2 linked regions of the Actinacidiphila yeochonensis CN732 genome follow. The protein of the gene in region 2 interacts with the protein of the main gene of each other region in a pairwise test. Links are inferred from orthologs where the notes say so. Each region holds a gene or a part of one and is shown on either strand. Other genes may lie near its edges.

The links. Proteins that work in one complex are often made in the same cells at the same time.
Region 1: the proteins of clpS (region 2) and BS72_RS25290 interact in binary tests that used the Escherichia coli proteins (3 or more experiments, as listed by UniProt). The link is inferred for Actinacidiphila yeochonensis CN732 from one-to-one orthologs.

The regions. Positions count from the first base shown.
Region 1 is NZ_JQNR01000005.1:3,198,708-3,201,407, forward strand. It holds BS72_RS25290 (Dps family protein), read left to right. Parts: upstream 1-965; coding sequence 966-1,436; downstream 1,437-2,700. Other genes in the region: BS72_RS25280 (CinA family protein), read left to right, coding at 1-8; BS72_RS25285 (helix-turn-helix domain-containing protein), read left to right, coding at 220-612; BS72_RS25295 (Fpg/Nei family DNA glycosylase), read right to left, coding at 1,829-2,700.
Region 2 is NZ_JQNR01000003.1:1,159,289-1,163,569, reverse strand. Bases 667-3,513 are described here. They hold clpS (ATP-dependent Clp protease adapter ClpS), read left to right. Parts: upstream 667-1,860; coding sequence 1,861-2,166; downstream 2,167-3,513. Other genes in these bases: BS72_RS06425 (DUF2017 domain-containing protein), read left to right, coding at 2,166-2,726; BS72_RS06435 (nicotinate phosphoribosyltransferase), read right to left, coding at 667-1,669. In the rest of the region: BS72_RS06440 (isochorismatase family protein), read right to left, coding at 1-29; more of BS72_RS06435, read right to left, coding at 338-666. UniProt on the Escherichia coli protein: Involved in the modulation of the specificity of the ClpAP-mediated ATP-dependent protein degradation.

The DNA of each region.
Region 1 (2,700 bases), on a different replicon or contig from region 2:
CCCCGTAGCCGCGCCTCAGCCGAAGTGCGGGCACGGCCGCGGCAAGGCGGCAAACCCGCCCCAGGACGAATCAGGGGCGCTGGGATGGGGAAGAACACGGGGGGATGGGATGTTTGCAGCCCTGAGTGAACACGTCTTCGCTCCCCGCACGGCCGGTGCCCGAGGCGGTACGGTGGGGCGAGAGGGATGCGGTTACGCGGTCCGAGGAGGGAGCCACCGATGATCCTGCTCCGTCGCCTGCTGGGTGACGTGCTGCGTCGGCAGCGCCAGCGCCAGGGCCGCACCCTGCGTGAGGTCTCCTCCTCCGCCCGGGTCTCGCTCGGATACCTGTCCGAGGTCGAGCGAGGGCAGAAGGAGGCGTCGTCCGAGCTGCTCTCGGCGATCTGCGACGCTCTGGACGTCCCGATGTCCGAGGTGATGCGCGAGGTCAGCGACGACCTCTCCCTCGCCGAGCTGGCACAGTCGGCGGCGGACGAGACCGCGGCCGCGCCGATGCGACCCCTGCTGGGGCCCGTCACCTCCGTCACCGCGGTGCCGTCCACCCCGGACGAGCGCATCACCATCAAGGCGCCCAAGAAGTCGGCCGAGGCCGTGGACGTGGTCGCCGCCTGAGTGCCCACGGGTCGTCCGGCACACCGCCGAGCGGTCGCGCGGAACGCGTCAGAGCCCTGCCGGGCGAACCCGGCGGGGCTTTCGCGTTGCCGGGGCCGGACGCCTTGCCTCGGGGCGGCGCACGGGCCGTCCGGGCCGGACGCGGGTGGAGGGAGCTGCGGGCGGGGGAGTGGAGCGCGGGCGGCCGGCCGTGAGGCCCCGGAGAGGGCGCCGCGGACCCGTGGGGATCCTGTGCCGGTCGCCGACCGGGTGCCTGTCTTTTGCCATGTGTAAGGCGGCGAGGCAGGGTAGGCGGAGGAAGTCAGCATGGGACAAAAAGGTCCGGTGGTGTCGACCCGCGAGGAGAACCGCGCATGTCCGTTGTGAAGAGCCCTCTTCCCCAGCAGGAGCGCAAGACCGTCGGTGACGCCCTCCAGGGCAGCCTGGTGGACCTCATCGACCTGTCGCTGCTGGCCAAGCAGGTGCACTGGAACGTCATCGGCCCCCGCTTCCGCTCCATCCATCTCCAGCTCGACGAGGTGGTGGACAGCGCCCGTGCCGCCTCCGACACCGTGGCCGAGCGCGCCTCCGCGATCGGGGTCACCCCTGACGGCCGTGCCGCCACCGTCGCCAAGACCAGCGGCATCGACCCCGTGACGGACGGCTGGGTCAAGGACGGCGACGTCGTCAGCGTCATGGTCAACGCGCTCGACGCCGTCATCGCACGGATGCGTGAACGCATCGCGGTGACCGACAAGCCGGACCCGGTGTCCCAGGACATCCTCATCGGCATCACCGCGGACCTGGAGAAGTTCCACTGGATGTTCCAGGCCGAGAACGTCTGAGGGGCCGTGCGCGCCTCTGGAACGCGAAGGTCCCGGTGCCGCGCCGCCTGCGGCATATCCGGCCGCGGGCGGCGCGGCACCGCGACCGGCCGCCGTCGGCGGTCGGCCGGCCCGGGCCCGGGGGACACCGGCGGACCGTCCACGACCGACACGGGCGTACGGGACGCGGGGACGTCCGGGCCCGGACGGTCCGGCGCTCCGCTCCGTCCGGCCGCCCGGCCGGTACTCGTCCTGGCGGGCGGGGCTCTGTGGGCGGCCCTGACGCTGCGCCACGGGCTGCACGCGGCGGCCCACCCCTGGCAGGGAGCGGTGGCGGCGGGCTGGAGCCTCGGGCTGATACCGGTACACGCGCGCCGGCCGTCCGGCCCGGCGGCAGGAGGCGGGCGGCGGCCTCAGGAGCCGGCGCCCGGTCCCTGAGGCGAGGGGCCCGGGCTTGAAGGCGCCGGACCTGGAGGTGTGCGGCTCGGGGATGCGGGGCTTGAAGAGGCCGGATCCGAAGAGGCTGGATCCGAAGGGCTTGGACCGGCCTGGCAGCGCGGGCACCAGTAGGCCACCCGGTTCTGGTCCGGCGGACCGTGGACACCGCGTCGGACCGGTGTGCCGCAGCGCAGGCACGGCTGATGCTCCCGCCCGTACACCCAGTGGGCGCGACCCCGGCGGGTGTCACCGGTGGTCACATGCCCCGGCCGGGTACGGTTCGCCAGCAGCAGCCGGTGCGCCAGCGCCACGAGCCTCCCGGGTGCGGGCACCCGTCCGAACGGAGTCCACGGTGTGACCCCGCGCAGGAAGCACAGCTCGGAGACGTAGACGTTGCCCACACCGGCCAGGGTGCGCTGGTCCAGCAGCGCCTCCCCGAGCGGGCGGTCAGGGCGCGCCGCCAGATTCCGCACCGCCTGGGCGGCGTCCCAGTCGGAGCCCAGGAGATCCGGCCCGAGGTGGCCCACAACGGTCTCCTCCTCAGCGGTGGGCAGCAGCTCCAGCACCGGCAGGCGGTAGCCGACCGCCGTTCGCTCCTGCCCTTCCAGCACCGCCCGGACCTCGTGGCCGGGCCCGCCGCGCCAACGCTCCCGAGGGCCGTAGAGGTGCCACGACCCCTCCATCCCCAGGTGGCAGTGGAGCGTCACGCCGCTCTCCACCCGAAGCAGCAGGTGCTTGCCGCGGGAGGCCACCTCCAGCAGCGTCCGCCCCGACAGATCCACCGTCGAGAGTCCCGGCACCCGCAGGTCCGTGCGCAGCAGCCGCCGCCCGCCGAGCGCCGCGTCCA
Region 2 (4,281 bases):
ACGTCGATGACGATCAGTGCGCGGTGCATGGTCTCTCCGAGGGTTCATGCGGTGTGGGGTAACGAGGGTACGGAATCGGCCTCCGGCCCGGAACCTGGGGCGCGTCACCCTCCCGGGTGGGTCTGGCGCGGCTTCCCGCCGCGGGTGTGGGTGTCGTCGGCCGCCCGCCGGGGCGGTGGCGGCTGTTCGCACTGTTCCCGTGCCCCTTCGGGAGCGGCGCGAACAGCCCCGAAAGGGTGTGGGGCCTCCCGGGGAAACCGCCGGGGACCTCGGGCGACCCGTGGACCCCCGGCGCCCCCGGCGACCCCCGTGGCCCCGGGGCCGCCCGGGGGAGAGGTCAGGCCATTTCCGTGGGGATGACGGCCTCGCCACGGGAGAGCTGGGTCGCCGAGAGGGGGAGGCCGCCGCGCGCGGCGATGTGCCGGGCACGGGCCGCGTCGAGGGGCTCGCGGCCGACGACCTCGCCCCGCCGCACCAGCGGCACCAGCAGCTGCCGGTCGCGCAGCTCCTCCGGCACCGGCCCGCTGCCGACGACCTCGGCCTCGGCGACCCCGTCCGCGTCCAGCCGGCGCGCGGCCCACTTGCGGCCGCCCACGCTCGTCTTGCCGCCCAGCGCCTTCTTCGCCACCGGCACCAGCTCGGCCTCCGGCGCGGACGAGCCGGACGAGCGCGCCACCAGCTTGTAGACCATCGAGCACGTCGGGTTGCCGCTGCCGGTCACCAGCGAGGTGCCCACCCCGTACGCGTCCACCGGCGCCGCGGCCAGCGAGGCGATGGCGTACTCGTCGAGGTCCGAGGTGACGACGATCTTCGTGTCCCGGGCGCCCAGGTCGTCCAGCTGCTGGCGCACCCGGTGGGCGAGCAGCAGCAGGTCGCCGGAGTCGATCCGCACCGCGCCCAGCTCCGGCCCGGCCACCTCCACCGCCGTGCGGACCGCGGCCGTCAGGTCGTAGGTGTCCACCAGCAGCGTCGTGCCGCGGCCCAGCGACTCCACCTGCGCGGTGAACGCGTCCCGCTCGGTGTCGTGCAGCAGGGTGAACGCGTGCGCGCTGGTGCCGATGGTGGGCAGACCGTAGCGGAAGCCGGCCGCGAGGTTGGAGGAGGAGGCGAAGCCGCCCACGTACGCGGCCCGGGCGGCGGCCACCGCGGCCAGCTCGTGGGTGCGCCGGGCGCCCATCTCCATCAGCGGCCGGCCGCCGGCCGCCACCGCCATCCGAGAGGCCGCCGCGGCGATCGCCGAGTCGTGGTTGAGGATCGACAGCACCACCGTCTCCAGCAGCACCGCCTCCGCGAAGCTGCCCTCCACCCGCAGCAGCGGCGAGCCGGGGAAGTACACCTCGCCCTCGGGGTAGCCCCAGATGTCGCCGGTGAAGCGGAAGCCCGCGAGCCACTTCAGCGTCGCCGCGTCCACCACCCGCTCGCGGTCGAGGAAGGCGAGCAGGCGGTCGTCGAACCGGAAGTTCTCCACCGCGTCCAGCACCCGGCCGGTCCCGGCCACCACTCCGTAGCGGCGTCCCTCGGGCAGGCGGCGGGTGAACGCCTCGAAGACCGACCGGCGGTGCGCGGCACCGCTGCGCAGTGCCGCCTGGAGCATGGTGAACTCGTAACGGTCGGTGAACAGGGCCGTGGACGGCACGTCCACCGGCAGTGCCAGGTCTGCTGCGCTCATGCCGCGATGCTACCCCCGTTTGCGTCAGTGTGACGAGATCCCTGCCGGGGTACGGCGTGTGGGTCCTCTCACACGCCCGTTTGTGCGACGCCCCCGGACAGCGGCAGCATGGGAGTGTGAGTGCCCACCCGTCTCCCACCCTCCTCCCGCGGCGGCCCGCCGCCGCCGGGGCAGCCCCATCAGCCCCGGTCCTGGGAGCCCCCGCGGCCCCCGAGATCGAGCGCACGGAGCCCAGCCGGGCGCCGTACGCGGTCCCCGAGCCCGACGTGCCATGGGTGACCCTCGTGCACAACGACCCCGTCAACCTGATGAGCTACGTGACGTACGTCTTCCAGACGTACTTCGGCTACTCGAAGGGCAAGGCCACCAAACTGATGAAGGACGTGCACTACAAGGGCCGGGCGGTGGTCTCCAGCGGCTCCCGCGAGGAGATGGAACGGGACGTGCAGGCGATGCACGGCTACGGCCTGTGGGCGACGCTGTCGCAGGACCGCTGATGGCGCGCCGACGTAACCGCGCCGGCGTCTTCGAGTCCGCCCCCGGCGGCGGCGCGGCGATCACCCTCGACGAGGTCGAGATCTCCATCCTGCGCAGCCTCGCGGTGCAGCTGCTGGAGCTGGTCGGCCCCGGCGACGCCGCGGGCGCCGACGACGACCCGCTCGCCCAGCTCTTCGCCGAGGGCCCCAGCAAGCCCCCGGACGACCCGGCGCTCGCCCGGCTCTTCCCCGACGCCTACGAGGACTCCGAGGACGCCTCGGAGTTCCGCCGGTTCACCGAGAACGACCTGCGCGCCCGCAAGCGCGAGGACGCCCTGTCGATGATCCGGGTGCTCGACTCCGGCGGCCCCCGCCTCACCCTCACCCCGGAGGACTCCCGGCACTGGCTCGGCGCCCTCAACGACCTGCGGCTGACCCTCGGCACCCGGCTGGAGGTCAGCGACGACGAGGGCAGCGAGCTCTTCCACCTGCCCGACAGCGACCCGCGCAAGCCGCTGGTCATGGCGTACCTGTGGCTGGGCGGCCTCCAGGAGACGCTGGTCGAGACGCTGATGGGCTGATGGGCTGATCGGCGGCTGATCGGCTCATGAGGTGTTCGGCTCACGAGCTGATCACCCCGTGAGCCGAACGGCCCCGTCTCTCCGCGAGCCCGGACCCGCCGCCCCTTTCCGGACCCGCCGGTCCGCGCCGGGCCCGCCGGTCCGGTACGGGCCCGCTGTGGGCCGTCCGGGGTTCGCCGCTCCCGGCCCGGCGCGCCGCCCGGACGGCGGTGGTACGGATCGGCCATGGCGGAGATAACGGACGGCACGGCGGACGGGACCGCGGACGGCGCAGAGGCCGGGACCACGGCCGGCCCGGCGGCCGGGGTGGAGAACGGCCGCGGAGCGGGCGGGGGCTACTCCCGGGGGCTGGGGGCCCGGCAGGTGCAGATGATCGCCATCGGCGGCGCCATCGGCACCGGCCTCTTCCTCGGCGCCGGCGGTGCCATCCACCAGGCCGGCCCCGGCCTGCTGGCGATGTACGCGCTGGCCGGCGCGGCCGTCTTCTGCATCATGCGGGCGCTGGGCGAGCTGCTGGCCTACCGGCCCGCCCCGGGCTCCTTCGCCGACTACGCCCGGGAGTTCCTGGGGCCGTTCGCCGGCTACGTCACCGGCTGGACGTACTGGCTGATGTGGGTGGTCACCGGCATGGCCGAGGTGACGGCGGCCGCCGCGTACCTCGCCTACTGGTGGCCGCAGGTGCCGCGGTGGGCGGCGGCGCTGGGCTTCCTGGTGCTGCTGCTGGCGGTGAACTTCCTCTCGGTCGGGGTCTTCGGCGAGGTCGAGTTCTGGCTCTCCACGGTCAAGGTCACCGCGATCGTCGGGATGATCCTGGTGGGCCTGGCCGTGCTGCTGCTGGGCGTCTCCTCGGCCGGGAGCACCGCCTCCGTCGGGCACCTGTGGCGCGAGGGCGGCTTCTTCCCGCACGGGGTGGGCCAGGCGCTGCTGACGCTCCAGATGGTCACCTTCGCGTACCTGGCGGTCGAGTTGGTCGGCGTCACCGCCGGCGAGGCCCGCGACCCGCGCCGCACCCTGCCCCGGGCCATCAACACCCTGCCGTGGCGGATCGGGCTGTTCTACGTCGGCTCCCTGGCCGTGATCCTGTGCGTGGTGCCGTGGACGGCGTTCCAGCCCGGCACCAGCCCGTTCGTGGCCGCGTTCGCCCGGATCGGCATCCCGCTGGGGGCCGGCGTGGTCAACCTCGTCGTGCTGTCGGCGGCGCTGTCCTCGTGCAACTCCGGGATGTACTCCACCGGCCGGATGCTGCGCGACCTCGGCGTGAACGGGCAGGGCCCGCGGGCGTTCACCAAGCTGTCGGCCCGCCGCACCCCGGCGCGCGGCACCCTCGCCTCGGTGGCCGCGATGGGTGTCGGGGTCTGGGTCAACTACGTCGATCCGGCGGGCGCGTTCACCTACATCACCGCCTTCGCCACGGTGGCCGCCGTCTGGACCTGGGGCGTCATCCTGGTCGCCCACATCCGCTACCGGGCCGCGGTGCGGGCCGGGCGGGCCGCGGCGGCGTGGTTCACCGCGCCCGGCGGCGCGGCCGCGTCGTGGGCGGCGCTGGCGTTCCTCG